3 regions of the Pseudomonas sp. NUPR-001 genome follow, and region 2 is predicted to be linked to each of the others. Evidence: riboswitches for the same ligand, from Rfam matches in the RefSeq annotation. Region 2 holds a riboswitch; each other region holds the start of a gene.
The links. Region 2 has a riboswitch for cobalamin ahead of ACP6KB_RS10590 (TonB-dependent receptor). Riboswitches for the same ligand answer to the same signal wherever they lie in the genome.
Positions count from the first base shown of each region.

Region 1: another riboswitch for cobalamin. It lies ahead of cobW (cobalamin biosynthesis protein CobW); the one in region 2 lies ahead of ACP6KB_RS10590 (TonB-dependent receptor).
Region 3: another riboswitch for cobalamin. It lies ahead of cobO (cob(I)yrinic acid a,c-diamide adenosyltransferase); the one in region 2 lies ahead of ACP6KB_RS10590 (TonB-dependent receptor).

Region 1 covers NZ_CP197353.1:3,063,891-3,071,271, reverse strand. Annotated here, with positions in the region: gene ACP6KB_RS13830 (ATP-grasp domain-containing protein) at 1-504, opposite strand, end outside; gene ACP6KB_RS13825 (hypothetical protein) at 501-1,778, opposite strand; gene ACP6KB_RS13820 (2OG-Fe dioxygenase family protein) at 1,778-2,485, opposite strand; cobalamin riboswitch at 2,824-3,020, shown strand; gene cobW (cobalamin biosynthesis protein CobW) at 3,116-4,183, shown strand; gene cobN (cobaltochelatase subunit CobN) at 4,187-7,381, shown strand, end outside.
Region 2 covers NZ_CP197353.1:2,307,698-2,315,078, reverse strand. Annotated here, with positions in the region: gene ACP6KB_RS10615 (NAD(P)/FAD-dependent oxidoreductase) at 1-464, shown strand, start outside; gene thpR (RNA 2',3'-cyclic phosphodiesterase) at 530-1,078, opposite strand; gene lpxO (lipid A hydroxylase LpxO) at 1,294-2,193, shown strand; gene ACP6KB_RS10600 (carboxymuconolactone decarboxylase family protein) at 2,354-2,698, shown strand; gene ACP6KB_RS10595 (GNAT family N-acetyltransferase) at 2,782-3,339, shown strand; cobalamin riboswitch at 3,460-3,666, shown strand; gene ACP6KB_RS10590 (TonB-dependent receptor) at 3,773-5,908, shown strand; gene ACP6KB_RS10585 (MFS transporter) at 6,112-7,381, shown strand, end outside.
Region 3 covers NZ_CP197353.1:1,476,534-1,483,914, forward strand. Annotated here, with positions in the region: gene ACP6KB_RS06830 (DUF2066 domain-containing protein) at 1-419, shown strand, start outside; gene ACP6KB_RS06835 (AI-2E family transporter) at 445-1,518, shown strand; gene hda (DnaA regulatory inactivator Hda) at 1,676-2,380, shown strand; gene ACP6KB_RS06845 (C40 family peptidase) at 2,497-3,129, shown strand; gene ACP6KB_RS06850 (C40 family peptidase) at 3,264-3,797, shown strand; gene ACP6KB_RS06855 (O-methyltransferase) at 3,814-4,461, shown strand; gene ACP6KB_RS06860 (hypothetical protein) at 4,531-5,109, opposite strand; cobalamin riboswitch at 5,259-5,483, shown strand; gene cobO (cob(I)yrinic acid a,c-diamide adenosyltransferase) at 5,650-6,261, shown strand; gene ACP6KB_RS06870 (cobyrinate a,c-diamide synthase) at 6,258-7,381, shown strand, end outside.

The DNA of each region.
Region 1 (7,381 bases), 760 kb from region 2:
AGCGTTATGGATGCAGCGTACAAACAGGCTGCTGTAGAGGTTCGCCGGTTTGAGGATGAACGGGTAGGGCAGCGCGTGCGGGCGGCCGAGCAGATCCTCGATCTGCACGTGCTGAGAAACCACCTGCAGGTCTGGGTTGCTCGATTGCTCGAAACATCGACGTTGCAAGGCTTTGTCCAGGGTGTTTTCGACGTTGCGATGCAGATGGGCCAAGGCTGGGAGTGCCGAGCACAGCCTGGCGGTGATTGCTACATAGCCTTCACGGAAATTCAGCACACTGGTGAACGCATGCTCGTCCAACAACTGTTGCGTCAGCTTGACCAGCTCAGCGCTCAGCCCTTTGGAAAAGTCGTACTTCGCCGTGGCAGGCAGCAGTGCTGGGTTGGCAATCTTGGCGGTTGTGCTGGTGTCGGCAATCAGCACGGGGGTGATGCCTTCGGCAATCAGTCCTTCATACTCTCCGTCGCGTATGTTGCCGATAATCAGGCAGCCAGGTGCGCTCATGGCTGCACCTGCTGATCAAAGCTGTAATGCACCCGGTTCAGGCGCTGGCAAATGTGCGCCAGGCGATGACGGTCGGCAGGGTCAATGCTGTTGCTCAACACGTTGCCGACAATGGCTGCGAGGGCGTCCAGGTCCTGACCGCTGATACCCAGGCGGGTGATTTCCTGAACCCCGAAACGCAAGCACTCGCGGCTGCCGATGCGTTTGTTGTTGACCCGTATCCCCAGCTCGTTGAGCTGTTGTGCGGCCTGATCGCAGCGAGCGCCTTCGAGCAGCAGCAGATGGGTGTCGGTGGGCTGTACGGTCCAGCCGGGAACGTCCGCCAGCGCGCCTTGCAAGCGTCGGGCATTGCTGCACATGCGTTGGGCGTAGGCCTTGCCGTAGTGGTGCATTTCCACCAGGGTCATGAACAGTTGCAGCAGGCTTGGCAGGTTGGGCGAGGACACCAGGCCCGCGCTGATCGACTGCTCGATTTGCTGCGCCAGGTCGGCGCGCCGACAGACAATCAACGCCCGGTGTGGACCGGGCAGTGACTTGTGGGTATTGCCCTGCAGAATGTCCGCACCTTCATCGAGCGGGTTGGCAAAGGTTTGGCCGGCGATCAGGCCGAGGGTATGGGAAGCGTCGTAAATGATCAGGGTGCGCCTGAAACCGTGGCGGTCGAGCAGCTCGCGCAACGGTCTGATGGCGATCACAGCGGTTGTCAGGCCGTGATCGAGCAACACCGCCGCAGGTTGGTGGCCCAGCCCGTGAAGCTGTTCGTCGAACCCGGCCAGATCGATCTGGCCGTGGTTATCCAGGCGCAAAAAGCGGCTGCGCCTGCCGATGTTGTGCACCATTGGCCGACTGGCGAAATGCCCGCCGCACGCTGGCGCCAGGGAGAAAACCGTGTCGCCGGGGTTGGTGAGGGTGGCCAGCACGCTCAGCGTGCAATGAACGCCGGAAAGCACTCGGTACTCCACGAACGCGGCGTTGAACATCGACTGTGTAGCCTCGGTGGCCAGGGCCTTGAGCTCATCGACCTCGGGAAAATGTTCGACATGCATGCCGTTGAACTCAGCCGCGTAATGGTGTCCCGTCGCAGTTTCCGCGTTGAATAAATAGCGGTCGTAATGACGGTTTTGTCCGAGTGTTCGTGCGGTTTCAGACAGTATGTTTTCATTGGCGGTAAGTGAAAGTGTTGTGTGGCGCCTGACAAGTGCCTGATTGAACTGTTCGATAATATAGTTGTACGTGCTGGGGCAGGTGGCGGCTAAAGAAGCTGAACCTTTCATCAGTGGTTTATCCTGTCGAAATCGATAATCAACATGTCACGCCAACCCTGTTGTGCGCCTTTAAACGTTTGCAGTGGGGAAACTTCATGCAAGAGTGCGCGATCATTCAACACGATTGTTTCCATGTAACGGGTCAGCGTTGCACTGAATACAAGTTCTGCGTGTTCGCGGTATATTCGGCTTTCACCTCCTGTGACTGACTCGCGTTTGATCAGGTGCTGAAAAACGAAGTCATGCCCGTCGCGGTGACGACCTTCGGGTGTAGCCTGGCCTTGATTGTGTGGGTCGCAAAGGGTTCTGAACTGGTGACAGGTCACCTGCCAGTCGTGCGGCCCAACGGTGAAGTCCATCAACGTCAGGTCGGCGGCCAGCAAGGCCATGAGCACCGGCGAACCAGTGAATTCCGGCTCGCTGCGCGCATAGATACGCTCGAGCCCACCCAGCAGCGGGTTGTCGGTTGCGGATTGGTAGAAGCGACAATCGTCGAGGGGCTTCCAGCGTCTTTCTCGCTGAAGATACTCGAACTTGCAGATTCTGCGCTTGCGGATACCGTGTTGCGCACCTAAATAAGCGTCCGCTTCTAACCTGTCCCAGCTGGCATTGAATGCATCACAGGTTTCGCCGCCCAGTTGCGTAACGGGTAGCGCCGGATACTGGAGGCAACTGACATACTGATACGCTTTCAGCTGCATGGAAAGTTCAAGCATTACGGCATTGTCCGAATGCCGTAGAGCTGTGTTAGCGCTCATGTGAAAATCACACTTATTGGGGTGTTTTGGTAATGCTCAGGCATACAAGAGTTCCTTTCTTGTGTGGCTGGTTGCTTGGTGGTAATCATGCTTGTCGCGTTTCTTTGAATTATCAAATCGGTATTTGTAATTCTATGTTGCTGAGTTGTTTGTCTGTAGGGTTGTGAGTTTGTGTATAAACAGGAAATAACTTACAAGTTACGCTATTGCTTTAAACATGTTTGTTTGAGGCTGCAGGCTGCGGTTTGTCGCGTTGACATTAAGGCTCCAGGCATTGACCCGCCTCGCGTGCATGCGTAGCCTTGCGCCTTCGAGGTTCTTCGGCGTTGGCCGAAGCTAAGACGGGAACGCGGTTAAAGCCGCGGCTGCCCCCGCAACTGTAAGCATTGAACGGTTCGACACAGCCACTGCATCGCTGCGGGAAGGCGTCGTTCAACTGGCCAACGGCCAGTAGCATGCAAGCCAGGAGACCTGCCTCGAACCGTTTTCGACATCAACCGGGCGGGGTGATCCGGTGGCGAACGCGCCCAGGCAATACAGCCTGTGGCTCTCGTCGCGCATGCCCGCCATCCTGCCAAGGGCATCCGCATGAAAACACTGGCCAAACTTCCCGTCACGATCGTTACCGGCTTCCTCGGCTCGGGCAAAACCACACTGCTGCGGCACATGCTCGACAACGCGCAGGGGCGCCGCATTGCGGTGATCGTCAACGAATTCGGTGAGCTGGGTATCGATGGCGAAATTCTCAAGCAGTGCAGCATCGGTTGCACTGAAGAAGAGGCCAGTGGCCGTGTCTACGAACTGGCCAATGGCTGCCTGTGCTGCACCGTGCAGGAAGAGTTCTTCCCGGTGATGCGTGAGCTGGTGGCGCGGCGCGGTGATCTGGACCACATCCTTATCGAGACCAGCGGTCTGGCGCTGCCCAAACCACTGGTACAGGCCTTCCAGTGGCCAGAAATCCGCAACGCCTGCACCGTTGACGCAGTGATCACCGTTGTCGACAGTCCGGCGGTGGCCGCCGGTACCTTCGCCGCCTACCCGGAGCAGGTCGATGCGCAGCGCAAACTCGACCCTAACCTGGACCACGAGTCGCCGCTGCATGAGCTGTTTGCCGACCAGTTGGCCAGTGCCGACCTGGTTGTACTGAACAAGGCCGACCTGATCGCTGCCGACGACCTGGCCAAGGTGCGCGCCGAAGTCGAGGAAGAACTGCCGCCAGCGGTCAAAGTCATCGAGGCCAGCAGTGGCCGCCTGCCGCTGGAGGTGTTGCTGGGCCTGGGCGCTGAGTCCGAAGCGCACATTGATGGCCGTCGTACCCACCACGACAGCCACCATGATGGTGACGATCACGACGATCATGACCACGATGCCTTCGATTCGATCTCCATCGAGCTGCCTGAAGCCGACGACAGCCTGCTGCTCGACGCCCTGACGCAACTGGTGGTGCAGCATGGCATTCTGCGGGTCAAAGGCTTTGCCGCGATTCCGGGTAAACCCATGCGTTTGTTGATTCAAGGCGTGGGCACGCGGTTCGATAAACACTTCGATCGCGCCTGGCGTAGCGAAGAGCCGCGCATCACGCGCCTGGTGCTGATTGGCCAGGAGCTCGATGCCGCTGCGCTGGAAGCGAGCCTGCGCGCTGCCCTGGGCGCCTGACCCATGCATTTGCTGCGGACCCAGCCCGGTGGTTTTGTACCGGACGACAGTATTGCCGACCTCGGCCAAACCCCCGCCGAGCTGGTCATTCTCTGCAGCGGTGATTCACACCTGGCACTGTTGGCGGCAACCGCCCAACAGTTGCCAGAAGATTTCCCCAGCCTGCGTCTGGCCAACCCGATGCAGGTTCAGAACCATGCCTCGGTCGACCTTTATGTCGACCAGGTGCTGCGCCATGCCAAGGTCATTCTGGTGTCGCTGCATGGTGGCGTCGGTTATTGGCGCTATGGCGTCGAGCAGTTGCTCGAGCTGGCGGCCCGTGGCGTACAACTGATTCTGGTACCGGGTGATGATCGCCCGGACCCGGAGCTCAGCAGCCTGAGCACGGTGCCAGCGGAGCAGACCGAGCGGCTTTGGCACTTCTTGCGCCAGGGCGGCAAGGCTAATGCCCTTCACCTGTTCAATTACCTGGCCAGCGAGTACCTGCAGCGCGATTACGCCTGGTGCGAGCCGCAGCAGTTGCCGCGCACGTCGGTGTATCACCCGCGTAAAGCCAGTGCTGAACTGGCTGACTGGTTTGCCGAGTGGCAGGTCGATCAACCGGTGGTGCCAATTCTGTTTTACCGCTCGCATTTGCAAGCGGCGAACACCGCGTTTATCGATACGTTCTGTGAACGCCTGCACGCCGCTGGGCTGAATCCTTTGCCGATTGCGCTGGCGAGCCTCAAGGAGGCGGGCTGCCTGAGTCAAGTAGAGGACTGGCTGGACGCGGTCGAGGCGGCGTTGATCATCAACACCACCGGGTTTGCCCAATCCAGCCCGGAACAACCGCACCTGCGGCCGTTTCGCCGGGATATTCCGGTGCTGCAGGCGATCTGCGCGCAAGACAACCAGCCGGGCTGGGAAGCCAGCGAGCAGGGGCTCGGGGCGCGCGACCTGGCCATGCACATCGTCTTGCCGGAGCTGGACGGGCGTATCATCACCCGGCCGATCAGTTTCAAGGACCTGGCCTGGCGCAGTGAGCGCAGCCAGTCGGATGTGGTCTGCTACCGCCCGCATGCCGAGCGCATGGACTTTGTCGCAGAACTGGCGCGGCGCTGGAGCGTACTGGCGCAGTTGCCTAATCAGGACAAGCGCGTGGCCTTGATCCTTGCCAACTACCCGACCCGTGATGGCCGGATTGGCAACGGCGTTGGCCTCGACACCCCGGCAGCGGCGCTGAACATCCTCCGTGCCCTGCGTGATCAGGGCTATCCGCTGAGCGATCTGCCAGAGAACGGCACGGCACTGATCCAGGCGCTGCTCGGCGGCGTCAGTAATGACCTCGACAGCCTCGACCAGCGCCCCTGCCTGCAAAGCATGGCCATGGCGGACTATCGGGCTGCGTTCGCTGCGCTACCGCAAGCTAATCAGGACGCCGTGCGTGAACGCTGGGGCGAGCCCGAGCAGGACCCGATGTGCCGCAACGGGCGGATGATGGTCGCCGGTCTGCGCTTTGGCCTGACCTTTGTAGGCATCCAGCCAGCACGCGGCTATCAACTCGATCAAAGCGCGGTGTACCACGACCCTGATCTGGTGCCCCCGCATGGCTACCTGGCGTTTTACTTCTGGCTGCGCCATGGCTTTGCTGCCGACGCGCTGATTCATGTCGGCAAGCACGGCAACCTGGAATGGTTGCCGGGCAAGGGCGTCGGGTTGTCTGCCAGTTGCTGGCCGGATGCGCTGATCGGGCCATTACCCAACATCTATCCGTTCATCGTCAACGACCCGGGCGAGGGTGCCCAGGCCAAACGGCGTACCCAGGCGGTGATCATCGACCACCTGATGCCGCCGCTGACCCGGGCCGAAACCTATGGCCCGTTGCGGCACCTCGAAGCCTTGGCCGATGAGTACTACGAAGCGCAGTTGCTCGACCCGCGGCGCGCCCGCGAACTGCAACGGGATATTCTCGAGCTGGTGCGCGACAACCATATCGACCGCGAGCTGCAGCTCGAAGGTGCTCTGGATGATGCGGCGGTGTGGCTGCCGCGCTTGGACACCTATCTGTGTGACCTGAAAGAGTCGCAGATCCGTGACGGCCTGCATGTGTTCGGCGAGTCGCCAAGCGGGCGCTTGCGCATCGACACCTTGCTGGCCTTGTTGCGCGTTGCACGCGGTGATGGCCGTGGTGCCAATGCCAGTTTGCTGCGCGCCCTGGCACGGGCGCTGGCCTTGGCTTTCGACCCGCTCGACTGCGACCTCGGCCAACCCTGGGAGGGGCCGCGTCCGGCACTGTTGCAAGCACAGAGTGAGGCGCTCTGGCGTACCAGCGGTGATACCCGCGAACGTTTGGAACTGCTTGCTGGCCAGTGCATTGAGCAGGCCTTGGCAGGCACTGTCGCGCTGGATGATGAGCCTGCCTGGGACGATGTGCGAGCCGTACTCACGGCGTTGCAGCAGACCATTGCACCGCAACTGGACGCTTGCGGCCCGGCAGAACTGCAAGGGCTGCTGGCTGCCCTGCAAGGGCGCTTCGTCCCCGCCGGCCCGAGTGGCGCACCCAGCCGTGGGCGCCTTGACGTGCTGCCGACCGGGCGCAATTTCTTTACCGTGGATGTGCGCAACCTGCCGACCACCACGGCGTGGCGCATTGGCTTTGCCTCGGCCAACCTGATCCTTGAGCGTCATCTGCAGGATCACGGCGATCACTTGCGTCAGCTCGGTTTGTCGGTATGGGGCACGGCAACCATGCGCACCGGTGGCGATGACATTGCCCAGGCCATGGCGCTGTTAGGTGTGCGCCCGGTGTGGGCCAGCGGCAGCCAGCGTGTCGACGACTTTGAGATCCTGCCCTTGAGCCTGCTCGACCGGCCGCGGGTGGATGTGACCTTGCGGGTCTCCGGATTCTTCCGCGACGCCTTCGGTAACCTCATCAAACTGTTCGATGCTGCCGTGCAGGCGGTCGCCGCGCTGGATGAGCCGGATGACCTCAACCCGCTTGCCGCCAGGGTGCGCAATGAACGTACCGAGCTGCAAGCTCAGGGGCTGAGTGCCGAGCAGGCGGCGCGCCAGGCGGGCTGGCGAGTGTTCGGCGCCAAACCTGGTGCCTACGGCGCCGGCGTGCAAAATGCCATCGACGGGCAGCTGTGGGTCGAGCGTAAAGACCTTGCCGAGGTTTACCTCAACCACGGCGGCTACGCCTACGGCGCCAGCGATGAA
Region 2 (7,381 bases):
TGATCTGGACCGTGGGCGTTCGCGCCAGCGCGCTGACCACGCAAGTGCCCGCTGAACGTGATGCACAAGGGCGCCTGCATGTAGACCGCAACCTCAAGGTCAAAGGCCAGGAGCATGTGTATGCCACCGGTGATGTGGCCTACGCCGCCACCGATGACGAGGGCAACTTCGCCGTGATGTCCTGCCAGCACGCCATTGTCCTCGGGCGTCACAGTGGCAACAACGTGGCGGCGGACCTGCTCGGTGTCGAGCCGGTGCCTTACAGCCAGCCCAAGTACGTCACCTGCCTGGACCTGGGCGCCTGGGGTGCGGTGTACACCGAAGGCTGGGACCGTCAGGTAAAACTGCTGCGTAAAGAAGCCAAAGAGCTCAAGACCCAGATCAACTCCGTGTGGATCTACCCACCAGCGGCCGACCGCGCCACCGCCCTGGCGGCAGCCGACCCGCTGATTCCTATCGTCTAACGGCCAAGTTGTGGGAGCGGGCTTGCCCCACGATAGCGCTGTGTCAGTCACAACGCATCGCGGGGCTAGCCCGCTCCTACCGAGTACTGCGCCAGCGGCCAGTAACGCCCCTTGCGTGATTCGTACAAGGTGAAGTGACGGGCACGCAAAACAAAGTCCGCCGCCACCAGCGCCTCCGGGGGCGGCCCCTGATAGTCGCGGGCCAGGGTCAGGTGTGGCCGATACTCTCGTGGCGCCTCGGAAAATCCCAGCGGCAGCAGCGCCTGTTGCAGGCTGTAGACCAACTGCCGCAGCGCTACCGGGGTCTCACTGGGGGCCAGCACCAAGGCCTTGGCCGAACGCCATACCTCAAGACGGTCGAGGGCTACCGTAATGCTCTGGCCAGGCACCTTGACGGCGCCTGCGGCAGCCAGGATTGCCGGCAGTTGAGCGGTATCCACCGAACCGAGAAACATCAAGGTCAGGTGAAAGTTCGCCGACGGCACAGGTCGCCCTTTTTCCATCCTCAGTTCGCTGCGCCACTGGGCCAGCGCCCGGCGCTGATCCGCGGTGCAATCGAGGGCGAAAAACAGCCGCTTGAACGGCTCGCCCGTTTCGCGAATGCCTTGCACCATGCCCTGTCCTCCTTCTCGCTGGTGGTAATGCTCAGTCTGCCGCAAGGCAATGGGCCCGGACTACATTTGCCGTAAAAATCACGCAGCGCAAACCTTTGCGCGTGGGACTAATGTCGGACACGGATCGCGTAACATTTAGTACAAACCCCGGCCATGATTGTTTATGCTGGCGAGCTCATGCCATGGCGCATCGCCACACCGACAAGTATCCGCCCATGAAAATCTTCCTCGTTCTGCTGTTTGTCTGTTCGATTGCCTTCGTGCATTTTCGCGGCAAGGTCCGGCACAAGATCACCCGTCAACTGGGGGACCATTCCAGCTTCCTCGCCCCGGTCAACGCGTTCCTCTACTTGTTCTCCAAACTGCCGGCCAAGCCCTATCTGCCGGTTGAGTCCTTTCCTGAACTCAAGCCACTGCAGGACAACTGGCAAGAGATTCGCGCCGAAGCCCAGCAACTGCTGCATGTCGGCGAAATCAAAAGCTCGCAGAACTACGACGACGTCGGTTTCAACTCCTTCTTCAAGAGCGGCTGGAAGCGTTTTTATTTGAAGTGGTACGGCGAAAGCCACCCTTCGGCGATGAAGCTCTGCCCGCGCACCACCGAATTGCTGCAAGGCATTGGTACGGTCAAAGCGGCGATGTTCGCCACCCTGCCGCCAGGCTCGAAGCTGGTACGCCACCGCGACCCGTATGCCGGCTCCTACCGCTACCACTTGGGCCTGGACACGCCTAACGACGATGCCTGCTACATCTGCGTGGATGGCGAGAATTACGCCTGGCGTGACGGTGAAGGGGTGATTTTCGATGAAACCTATATTCACTACGCCGCCAACCACACCGAACACAACCGCATCATCCTGTTCTGCGACGTCGAGCGCCCGCTCAAATACCGCTGGGCCACCGCCTTCAACCGCTGGTTCAGCCGCAACGTCATGGCCGCCGCGGCTGCGCCGAACGATGCCGGTGACAAAACCGGCGGCATCAACCGTCTGTTCACCCGCATCTACAAGATTCGTCAGCGTGGCAAGGCGCTGAAAAAGCGTAATCGCACACGCTACTACCTGGAAAAATGGGCAGTGGTGGCGGCGTTGCTGTTGCTGTTCATCTACATCTGATCTGCACGCTATCGCGGCGCACCCCACCCCGTTCCACATCCTCTTGCTGTACCCGCCCCCCACCAAAGTACTGATTAACTGCGCCCAACGACCAACGGCGCCCCACAGAGAAAAAAACTAGCTTCACTGTTCATGTTGCCAACCGCACAAGGTGAAAACGATGAGCATGATGGACTGGGACGCCTACCGTAAGCAGTTGATGGCCGGTATCGGCGACCTCAAGCAACTGTCCCCTGACACCGTCAACGGTTATATTACCGCCAGCGGCGCCGGGGCCAAAACCAACCACCTGGATGCCAAGACCCGTGAGCTGATCTCGCTGGCGGTGGCGGTCACTACCCGCTGCGACGGCTGCATTGCGGTGCACTCGGCGCAAGCCGTCAAACACGGGGCCAGCCGTGAGGAAATCGCCGAAGCGCTGGGTGTCGCCGTCGCCATGAATGCCGGCGCCGCACTGGTGTACTCGGCGCGAGCGCTGGATGCCGTGGGTAAGGTCGAGCAGTAGCGCCAGCCGTGCCGGCATGCACAAACAGTTGCATGCCGGCATTAACGCTTTCAGACTTGCGGTTCACCCTGCCAGGAACCGCCATGATTCACATCCGCCCCATGACCGCCGCCGACTTCGAACGTTTCTGGCCCACCTTCCAGGCCATTGTCGCGGCCCGCGAAACCTATGCCTTCGACCCAGCCATGAGCCAGGAACAGGCGCGTCAGCTGTGGCTGGAATCACCGCTGCATACGCTGGTGGCCGAAGAGGATGACCAGCTCCTGGGCTCGTACTTTCTCAAGGCCAATGCCGCAGGCCCCGGCAGCCATGTGAGCAATTGCGGCTACATGGTCAGCGAGGCTGCGCGCGGCCGCGGTGTGGCTCGCTTGATGTGCGAGCACTCGCAGCGTCTGGCGCGTGAGCAGGGTTTTCTCGCCATGCAGTTCAACTCGGTGGTCGCCAGTAACGAGGTGGCGGTGGGCTTGTGGCAAAAGCTCGGTTTCGACGTGGTCGGGCGCCTGCCGCGCGCCTACCGGCATGCGCGTCTGGGCCTGGTGGATTGCCTGATCATGTACAAGTGGCTGGAACAACCGCAGCAGCCGATGCTGATCGGGCGCAAGAACATCGAGGCGGTGGTGTCGCGCAAACGCGGCCGCTGATTATTCCGGTAGGAGCGGGCTTGCCCCGCGATTGCGGTGTCAGGTAGATCGCTATCGCGGGGCAAGCCCGCTCCCACAGACTTAAGCGCAACTCATTGACTGCAAAGGCTTTCAATGTTCAGATGCGCGCCAGTTTCAGGTGTCCTGCGCCGCCGTGCGCAGGGTGAAACGGGAAGCCGGTGCATCACTCAAAGTGACTAGTCCGGCGCTGCCCCCGCAACGGTAAGCGAGCGAAGCCTTCGATACACCACTGTGCTCCGGCATGGGAAGGTGAAGGCCTTCATGACCCTCGCAAGCCCGGAGACCGGCCTGAAGCTTTGTTTGGCAACCCCGCGGTGGGCGGGCGCAGGCCGGTTTGCGGGCGCCTGCGCGCGCAATTCCTTCATGCGTTGTTCCCTCCGGGATTCATTCCTTCCAAAGATTGTGGAACGACATGTCCCGTAACTCCAAGCTTCACACCCTGGCGGCCAATGCCCTGGCCCCCTGCCTGGCATTCTCCTTGCCGACCTTCGCCGCAGAAACCGGCACCCTGGCCCTGCCATCGACGGCCATTACCAGCACCAGCGACAACCAAGCGATCAGCCTGGCCACGCCATTGCCGGCCGGCTCGCGCCTGAACCTCAGCGCCATGGACACCCCGGCCAGCACCAGCAGTATCAGCGCCGAACAGATCGAAGGGCGCAACAACCAGACCGTGCAAGACGCCGTCAGCCGCTCGCCGGGCATCACCTCGGTGGCAACGCCAGGCAACGGCAACACCGCGTTCTCGGCCCGTGGATTTCAAGGCCACGGTTCGGTGATGACCTTGTTCGACGGCTCGCGCATGTACACCGGTGCTGGTACCCAGACCTTTCCGGTCGATCCCTGGATGGTCGAACGAATCGACATCATCCGCGGCCCGGCGTCGGTGCTCTACGGTGAAGGCGCCACCGGTGCAGTGATCAACGTGATCCCGAAAAAACCGTTTCTGGGCGAGATCCACAACCACCTGCGCCTCGGCTACGGTTCCTACGACCGCCAACAACTGGGCCTGGACAGTGGTGGTTCGTTGAGTGAACGCCTGAGCTACCGCCTTACCCTCAACCAACAGGCGAGCAACGGCTGGGTGGATCGCGGCGATTCGAAGAACCTGGCGATGAGCGCCGCCCTGCGCTTCGACGCCAGCGACAGCCTCAGCTTTACCCTCGCCCACGAGCGTGGCGACGCCGAGCCGATGAACTACTTCGGCACCCCGCTGATCGACGGCCACTACCGCGACAGCCTGCGCAAGAAGAACTACAACGTACAGAACGACGTGCAGCGCTACCACGATGAGTGGACTCGCCTGAACAGCGACTGGACCCTGAGTGACTCGATCAGCGCCAGCAACCAGCTGTACTACCTGAAAAGCCGCCGACACTGGCGCAACGCCGAGGACTACACCTGGGACAGCAGCCTGGGGCAACTGCAACGTGGCAGCTACCTGGAGATCAAGCACGACCAGGAACAAATCGGCGACCGCCAGAGCTTTACCTTCGACCACAACCTGTTAGGCCTGAACAGCAAAACCGTGGTGGGCGCCGAGTACAACCGTATTCGTTTCGGCATCAACAGCAACTCGCCGTACAACGACATCGGCGGTGATTCTATCGACCCGTGGAACCCGGCACCCGGCGACTTCCACAGCGCCAGCCCGACCCGCCCGCAGTCCCAGAGCACTACCCGCACCTTCGCCCTGTTCGCGGAAAACCGCACGCAGCTGTCTGAGCGCTGGTCGCTGGTGACCGGCGTGCGCCGTGATCAGAACCACATCGACCGTGACAATCTGGTCAACGACAGCCGCAGCGACCGCAGCCTCAGCGGTGGTAACTGGCGTGCCGGCCTGGTGTTTGCCATGACCGACGAGCTGTCGCTGTACGGGCAGTACTCCACCAGTGAAGATGGCGTCAGCGACCTGGTGACTCTCAGCCCCAGCCAGCAAAATTTCGACCTGACAGAAGCCAGGCAAACCGAGTTCGGCATCAAGCAGCTGTTCTGGGACGGCCGTGGTGAGTGGACACTGGCGGCCTATCACATCGTCAAGAAGAAACTCTTGGTCGACAACCCGGTGACCCACCAGAAGGAACAAGCCGGACAACAGACCTCCGACGGTATAGAAGCAACCCTGGAACTGGCCCTGGCCAACCAATGGCAAGTGTCGGCCAACGCCTCGGTGGTGCGCGCCAAATACGATGACTTCGAGCAAACGGTCAACGGCCAGTCGGTCTCGCGTGCGGGTAACCGTCCAGGCAACGTACCGCGACGCACTGCCAACCTGTGGCTGAACAAAGGCCTGGGCTACGGTGTCGATGCCGGCATGGGCGTGCGTTACGTTGATGCGCGTTATGCCGACACCGCCAACACCCAGACCGTCCCGGGCTTCACCGTGGTCGATGCCAACCTCGGCTGGCAGGTACTGCCCGATGTGCGCCTGGGCCTGCAGTTGAACAACCTGCTCGATCGCCGCTACGCCGCGACTGCCCACAGTGGCGAGCAGTGGCTGATGGGTGAACCGCGCTCGTACTTGGCAACCATCGACTACAGCTTCTAAACATCCCCCTGGTAGGCGCGGGCTTGCCCCGCGATCGCGGTGTGTCAGTCCCACCGCGATCGCGGGGCAAGTCAGTGGATATCTGCAAAAAGCTGATTATGCTTCAAACAACCTTGCAGTAATGCAAGACCGCGAACCCCAGGGCCAGGGTGCGGTAATTCGAGTAGGTGCTCCGGCCTATTAAAACAAGTCGGAGAACAGTCATGGCGGCAATCGACAGTACGTCCAGCGGCAGCACGCCCAACCGCGGGATTACCAAAGAAGAGCGCAAGGTAATTTTTGCCTCGTCCCTGGGCACCGTGTTCGAATGGTACGACTTCTACCTGTATGGCTCACTCGCCGCGATCATCGCCAAGCACTTCTTCGCCGGCGTCAACGAAACCACCGCGTTCATCTTTGCCCTCCTCGCCTTTGCCGCAGGCTTTGCCGTACGGCCATTCGGCGCCATTGTGTTCGGCCGCCTGGGCGATATGATCGGGCGCAAATACACCTTTCTGATCACCATTGTGATCATGGGTGTGTCGACCGCGATTGTCGGTTTGCTACCCAGCTACGCCACCATCGGGGTAGCGGCGCCGATCATTCTGATCACCCTGCGCCTGCTCCAGGGCCTGGCCCTGGGCGGTGAGTACGGCGGCGCGGCAACCTATGTGGCCGAACACGCCCCGCAAGGCAAGCGCGGCTACTTCACTTCATGGATTCAAACCACCGCGACCCTCGGCCTGTTCCTGTCGTTGCTGGTGATCCTGACCTGCCGCACGATTCTGGGCACCGAAGCCTTCGAAGCCTGGGGCTGGCGTATTCCGTTTCTGCTGTCGATCTTGTTGCTGATTGTTTCGGTGTACATCCGCCTGCAACTGAGCGAGTCGCCGGTGTTCATGAAGATGAAGGCCGAAGGCAAAGCCTCCAAGGCGCCGCTGACCGAATCCTTCGCCCGCTGGGACAACCTTAAAGTGGTGATCATGGCCCTGCTCGGCGGCACCGCCGGCCAGGCGGTGGTGTGGTACACCGGGCAGTTCTACGCGCTGTTCTTCCTGCTGCAGATGCTCAAGATCGACCCGCAAACCGCCAACCTGCTGATTGCCGGTTCGCTGTTGATCGGTACGCCGTTCTTCATCCTGTTCGGCAGTTTGTCTGATCGCATCGGGCGCAAGGGCATCATCATGGCCGGCTGTATCATCGCCGCCCTCACCTACTTCCCGATCTTCAAGGCATTGACCGAGTACGGTAACCCCGATGTGTTCCTTGCCCAGGAGAAAAACCCGGTCACGGTGATCGCCGATCCCAACCAGTGCTCGTTCCAGTTCGACCCGGTGGGCAAGGCCAAATTCACCAGCTCCTGCGACCTGGCGAAAAGCGTGTTGGCCAAGCGCGCGATTCCTTACGAAAACATGAAGGCTGAGCCGGGCAGCGTCGCGCAGATCCGCATCGGCGATAAAGTCCTGCAGAGTTTCGAAGGCACCGGCATGCCTG
Region 3 (7,381 bases), 830 kb from region 2:
TGTGGCTGGGCGAGCAGCGCGAGCAGGGCAAGGTTGAGGCAGGCGACCAGGCCGCGCTGGCCGATGCAGTGATGCTGGCGGTCAGTACCCGTCTGGCGCCGCGCTTTGTGGCACGCCCAGGCGCCAGCAGCGTCATGCAAGTGCAGGTTCAGGGCATGACCCTGGCACGCTATGCCGAGTTGGGCCGGGTGCTGGAACCTTATGGCGCACGCCTTAATCAGGTAACCGGCGACACCCTGACCTATCAGGTGACCGGCAACAGCGATCAGTTGCGTGCCCAGCTTGGCTTGGCCAAGTTGCAGGAACTGCCCGCCGAAGCACCGGCAGCACAGGCGCAACCGGTGGTTGACCCGGCCAATCCGGCCGCCACTCAGGCAACTGCTGTAAAACCGTTCGATGGCCTGCGTTTTCGTTGGTAATCCCTGACCAGGCTTGGAGCCGTTCATGATTGATATGCGTCGTTGGGTATGGCCCGGCGTAATTGTGCTGTGCGCAGCACTGTTGTACTGGCTGCATCCGATTCTCTCGCCGTTTCTGGTGGGCATCATGCTGGCGTACCTGGCCGATCCGCTGGTGGATCGCCTGGAGCGAGCCGGCATGTCACGCACCTGGGGCGTCGTGGTGGTATTTGCCCTGTTCACCCTGCTGTTGACCCTGCTGCTGTTGGTACTGGTACCGATGCTCGCCAAGCAATTGGTGCGCCTCTACGAGCTGGCGCCGCAGATGCTCGACTGGCTGCAGCACGATGCCTTGCCCTGGCTGCAGACCCGTTTCGGGCTGGCCGAAGGCTTCTGGAAGTTCGACAAGATCAAGGCCGCAATCAGCGGGCATATGGGGCAGACCGGCGACATTGTCGGCGTCATCCTGTCCCAGGCAACCGCCTCGGGGCTGGCACTGCTGGGCTGGCTGGCCAATCTGGTGCTGATCCCGGTGGTGAGCTTCTACCTGCTACGCGACTGGGACGTGATGATGGCCAAGCTGCGCAGCCTGTTGCCGCGTCAGCGCGAGGAGCAGGTGGTGGGATTGGCGGGCGAGTGCCATGAAGTGCTCGGTGCATTCGTTCGCGGTCAGTTGATGGTGATGCTGGCGCTGGGTGTGATCTACGCCTCTGGCTTGATGCTGGTTGGCCTTGAGCTTGGGCTGTTGATCGGCCTGCTGGCTGGGTTGGCGGCCATCGTGCCGTACATGGGCTTCATTATTGGTATCGGCGCGGCAATGATTGCGGGCTTGTTCCAGTTCGGCGCAGACCCTTATTCGTTGCTTGCTATCGCTGCGGTGTTCATGGTCGGCCAGGCGCTGGAAGGGATGGTGCTAACCCCGTTGCTGGTGGGGGATCGAATTGGATTGCACCCGGTGGCGGTGATTTTTGCCATTCTTGCTGGCGGAGAGCTGTTTGGCTTCACCGGGATTTTGCTGGCGCTGCCCGTGGCGGCGGTGATCATGGTGCTGCTGCGGCATGTCCACGATCTCTATAAAGAGTCGGATATGTACGGCGGTGAGATCGACCCCGAGCTCTAGCTTAATGGCCAAAGGCTTTCATCGACCGCCAGGCATCGATGCAAGCCTTTGATTTTACTTGTGGTCCGCGCCGATTGTGCCAGGGGCGCCACGGGTATAAACTTTGCAGACTTTTCACAAAAGGCCCTTTGTGGTTCTTCGGAACTGCCCAGCCAGCATGAAACCGATCCAGTTGCCCTTGGGTGTGCGTCTGCGTGACGACGCCACCTTCATCAACTACTACCCGGGTGCCAACGCCGCCGCATTGGGCTACGTCGAGCGACTCTGCGAAGCCGACGCCGGCTGGACCGAAAGCTTGATCTATCTCTGGGGCAAGCAGGGCGTCGGGCGTACCCATCTGTTGCAAGCCGCCTGCCTGCGCTTCGAGCAATTGGGCGAGCCTGCCGTTTACCTGCCGCTGGCACAGTTGCTGGACCGGGGTGTCGAGCTGCTCGATAACCTCGAGCAATACGAGCTGGTGTGTCTGGATGACCTGCATGTGATTGCCGGTAAGCCCGAGTGGGAAGAGGCGATGTTTCACCTGTTCAACCGCCTGCGCGACAGCGGCCGCCGCTTGTTGCTGGCGGCCTCCAGCTCGCCGCGGGAGTTGCCGATCAAACTGGCCGACCTCAAGTCGCGTCTGACCCTGGCGCTGATTTTCCAGATGCGCGCGCTGTCTGACGAAGACAAGCTGCGTGCCCTGCAACTGCGTGCTTCGCGCCGCGGCCTGCACCTGACAGACGAAGTCGGGCATTTCATTCTGACCCGCGGCACGCGCAGCATGAGCGCATTGTTCGACCTGCTCGAACGCCTCGATCAAGCCTCTTTGCAGGCTCAGCGCAAGCTGACGATCCCGTTTCTGAAAGAAACTTTAGGCTGGTAAGGTAGGGGCTAGAGCCTCGGAACATAAAAGTCACATTTTTTTCGATTGAATTTGCAAATCGATGCGATAGAAGGCATAGTCTCGACTTCTTTAAATCTCAAGACACGGTCGTGCCCATGCTAAATCGCTTCGCACCCCTCGTGCCCCTCGCACTTGTGACCCTGCTTTTTGGCTGCGCGGCGCATAGCCCGGTTTCGCAGCAGCAGGATCAACAATCGGTCATTTCTCAGGTCTCGGCCAAATCCTCCACCTCGTCGGTGTTCGAGGAAGAGCTGGCCACTGAAGAAGACCTGCAAGATTTCGCCAGCAGCAAGCCTTACCAATTGCCAGCCCTGGCTGACAACATTCTCGAACGCGGCATGTCGCTGATCGGTACCCGTTACCGTTTTGGCGGTACCTCCGAGAACACCGGCTTTGACTGCAGTGGCTTCATCGGCTACCTGTTCCGCGAAGAAGCCGGCCTGAACCTGCCACGTTCCACCCGCGAAATGATCAACGTAAAAGCCCCGCTGGTTGCTCGCAACAACCTCAAGCCGGGTGACCTGTTGTTCTTCAGCACCAATGGTCGCGGTCGTGTCAGCCACGCCGGGATCTACCTGGGTGACGATCAGTTCATTCACTCCAGCAGCCGCCGCAGCGGTGGTGTGCGCATCGACAAGCTCGGTGATCGCTACTGGAGCAAAACCTTTATCGAAGCCAAGCGTGCATTGGCCATGGCACCGACTGCGACGACTATTTCGCGCAACTGAACCCTGGCCTTGCCATACCACGGCGACGTCGCTGAAAAGCGCGTCGCCGTGCGTGTTTACAGAAAGCGTCTAATCTAAATTCTCAACTATTTCCGGCCACACCGCCGGACGGCTTCAGACAGGATGTTCTGACCATGGCGATGAAGGCGCGCTTCGCTCTACTTTCCCTGCTGGCACTGCTCGGTGCCTGCTCCAGTCATGCCCCGAAACCCGCCAAAGTGGTTAAACCGGTGGTCATGGCGCCTCAAGTGTATTTCTCTCCCGTTGCTGAAGATGTGCTGTTTCAGGCCCTGGGTCTGGTCGGTACGCCTTATCGCTGGGGTGGCAATACCCCCGATTCGGGTTTTGATTGCAGCGGCCTGATCGGTTACGTCTATCGTGACTCTGCGGGTATTTCACTGCCGCGTACCACCCGTGAAATGATCGGCATGCGTGCGCCCACTATCGACCGCACCGCGTTGCAGTCGGGCGATCTGGTGTTCTTCGCCACCAATGGCGGCTCCCAGGTCAGTCACGCTGGCATTTACGTGGGTGAGGGGCGCTTCGTGCATGCCCCGTCTGCCGGTGGCACCGTGCGTCTGGATTACCTGTCCAACAGCTACTGGAACAAAGCCTACCTCAACGCCAAGCGCGTTCTGGCGCCGCCTCAACTGGCGCGTAACCCCTGACCTGGCGAGGTAGGCGATGACGGCACAAACGCTATACCTCGACGATGCGCTCTACCACTACCTGCAAGCGGTGTCTGTTCGCGAGACACCGCTGTTGGCGCGTTTGCGTGTGGAAACCCAGGCCTTGCCCGAGGCGCGCTGGCAGGTAGCGCCGGAGCAAGGGCAATTGCTGGCCTTGCTGGTACGCCTGATCGGTGCACAGCGAGTCATCGAGGTGGGTACCTTCACCGGCTACAGCGCGCTGTGCATGGCCCAGGCCATGGAGCAGGGGCAACTGCTGTGTTGTGATCTTGAAGGCAGCTACAACGCGATTGCCTGGCGCTACTGGCGTGAGGCGGAGGTGGCACAGCGCATTGAATTGCGCCTGGGGCCTGCCTTGAAGACCTTGGCGAGTCTGCCGTCAGAGCGCTACGACCTGATCTTCATCGATGCCGACAAGGCCAATTATCCGGGTTATCTGGAAGAGGCGCTGCGTTTGCTGCGTTGCGGTGGGCTGGTGCTGTTCGACAACACGCTGTGGAGCGGGCGGGTGTTGCAGGAACAGCCTGACAGTGACGATACGCGGGCGATCCAGGCGTTGAATCTACAGCTCAAGGATGATGCGCGGGTGGACCTTTCCCTGTTGCCGATTGGGGACGGTTTGACGTTGTGTCGTAAGCGTTGAGACTCAATCGCGGGGCAAGCCCGCTCCTACCCTGTAGGGACGGGCTTGCCCCGCGATCGTGCCCTGATTTCAAGCCTGCTTGAGCAGCAAGGCAACCCCCGGATAATACTGCCCCGCCTCGTTATGCAGCTTGCGGTAGGCATAAGGGAAATACCAGGCAATGGCGCAAGCCGTATGCTTTTGCAGATCTTCAACCAGGTCCTGCAGCTCTTCCGGGCTGGCATGCTGCCCGGCTTTCCACGGGCTGGCGAACAGCGCAGCCACTTTGAGCTGACTGGGGGCGGCCACCTGGCGGGCAGCGAACACGGTTTCCTGCAGGGCGTTGCTCAAGTCAAGGCGGCCGATACGCGGCCAGCGCTGGCTGCCTTGCAGGTAGGCGGCCTCTTCACGATTGGCGATGTACAGGTCGCAATGTCCTTCGCGGTCGCCTTCGTCGCGCTGCTTTTTACTCGGGTGGTGTTGCAAGGTCACGAGCTCAGCTTGCCAGGCGGCAGCGCAAAGCACACTGAGGTTGGTTTGAGCGCCGTGCCAGTAAGGCGCTTCGCTGTCGCCCAGGGTCTGGTTGAGTCGGTCAATGCATTCAACCCAGCGCTCCAGCGCCGGGCGCAGGAATTCCAGGCGCGGGTTGTTGATGATCAGACCTTGCATGCCGTTCTCTCCTTTATCGTTGTAATTGAGTGCAGCCAGATCATGGCTATTTGATATCACTGATATCAGGGTGACACAAGCCGACAAACACGCCATTGATCCAGGCCAGTGCAGCACCTTTCATTGACGCTCCGGGTGCAACCCTCTAACCTTCGCGACTTGTTTCAGGTGCTCTGTGGGCTGCGGTCTGGCAGGGTGAAACAGGGAAGCCGGTGGCTGCGCTAATGCGTGCGAGTCCGGCGCTGCCCCCGCAACGGTAGGTGAGTCAAGGTCGCGCATGGCCACTGGGTAATGAACCCCGGGAAGGCGCACGACCCTGGGTGTTCAAGGCCCCGCTCACAAGCCCGGAGACCGGCCTGTTACAGCCAACGGCATCACGGAGGGTGATGCGCGTATCCTTCGGCCCATGCCGCAGCCTTGCGCGTTTCTCCGTCTGCCTTATCCATTCATCTATTACTGTCTTTTTTGCCGCGAACGCTGTACGGCCCTGTGCCGACAAGCTCGCTGCGAACTGACGGATAGTGCTATGCGGAGACTGCGATGACTGAATCCAATGAGCGTGACGAACGCCACCTGGCGCGTATGCAGCGCAAGAAGGCGGTGATCGACGAGCGTATTGCCAATGCGCCGAACGAGTGCGGTTTGCTGCTGGTGCTCAGCGGCAATGGCAAAGGTAAAAGCAGCTCCGCTTTCGGCATGCTGGCCCGGGCCATGGGCCACGGTATGCAGTGTGGCGTGGTGCAGTTCATCAAGGGCCGCAACAGCACTGGCGAAGAACTGTTCTTCCGGCGCTTTCCAGAGCAGGTGCGTTACCACGTGATGGGCGAGGGATTCACCTGGGAAACCCAGGACCGCCAACGCGATATTGCCGCCGCTGAAGCTGCCTGGGCGGTGTCGCGTCAACTGCTGCAAGACCCGGCCATTACCTTTGTGGTGCTGGATGAACTGAACATCGCCCTCAAACACGGCTACCTCGACCTGGAGCAGGTGCTCAGCGACCTGCAGGCGCGCCCGCCGATGCAGCACGTGATTGTCACCGGGCGTGGCGCCAAAGACGAAATGATCGAACTGGCCGACACCGTCACCGAGATGGGCATGATCAAGCACGCCTTTCAGGCAGGCATCCGCGCCCAGAAAGGCGTTGAGCTATGAGTGACACGCGCCACTGCCCGGCGGTGCTGATCGCCGCCCCGGCCTCTGGTCAGGGCAAGACCACCGTGACCGCCGCTCTGGCGCGGTTGCACCGCAATCTCGGGCGCAAGGTGCGGGTGTTCAAGTGCGGCCCGGACTTTCTGGACCCGATGATCCTAGAACGGGCCAGCGGCGCCCCGGTGTACCAGCTGGACCTGTGGATGGTCGGTGAGCAGGAAAGCCGTCGGCTGCTCTGGGAGGCAGCAGGTGAGGCCGATCTGATTCTGATCGAAGGGGTCATGGGTTTGTTCGACGGCACGCCATCGAGCGCTGACCTGGCCCGGCATTTTGCCGTGCCTGTGCTTGCGGTGATTGACGGGACCGCCATGGCCCAGACCTTCGGTGCACTGGCCCTGGGCCTGGCGCGCTACCAGCCGGACTTGCCGTTTGCAGGCGTGCTGGCCAACCGTGTCGGTACCTTGCGTCATGCGCAGTTGCTTGAAGGCAGCCTGACCGAAGGGCTGCGTTGGTACGGTGGCCTGTCGCGGGAAACCGGGATCGAGCTGCCAAGCCGCCACCTGGGCCTGGTGCAGGCCAGTGAACTCAACGATCTGGATGTGCGCCTGGACGCCGCCGCTGCGGCGCTGGCAGCCAGTTGCGAGTCGTCGTTGCCGCCGGCTGTGGCCTTCGCTGCGCCGAGCGTGCAGGTCATCGAACCCTTGCTCGAGGGCGTAACCGTCGCTGTGGCCCGGGATGAGGCGTTTGCCTTTACCTATGGCGCCAACCTCGAGCTGCTGCGCGCCATGGGCGCCGAGCTGAAGTTCTTTTCACCGCTGCATGATCGTACGCTGCCGCAGACCGACAGCCTGTACCTGCCGGGTGGCTATCCGGAGCTGCATCACCAGGCGCTGGCTGCCAACACCTCGATGCTGGCGGCGATTCGCGATCATCACCAGGCCGGCAAGCCGGTGCTGGCAGAGTGTGGCGGCATGCTCTACCTGCTGGAGAGCCTCACCGATGTCGCGGGTACGCGTGCCGAGTTGCTCGGCCTGTTGGCAGGCGAGGCGGTCATGCAGAAGCGCCTGGCTGCCCTGGCGTTGCAAGCGGTGGAGTTGCCGGAGGGCACCTTGCGCGGGCACAC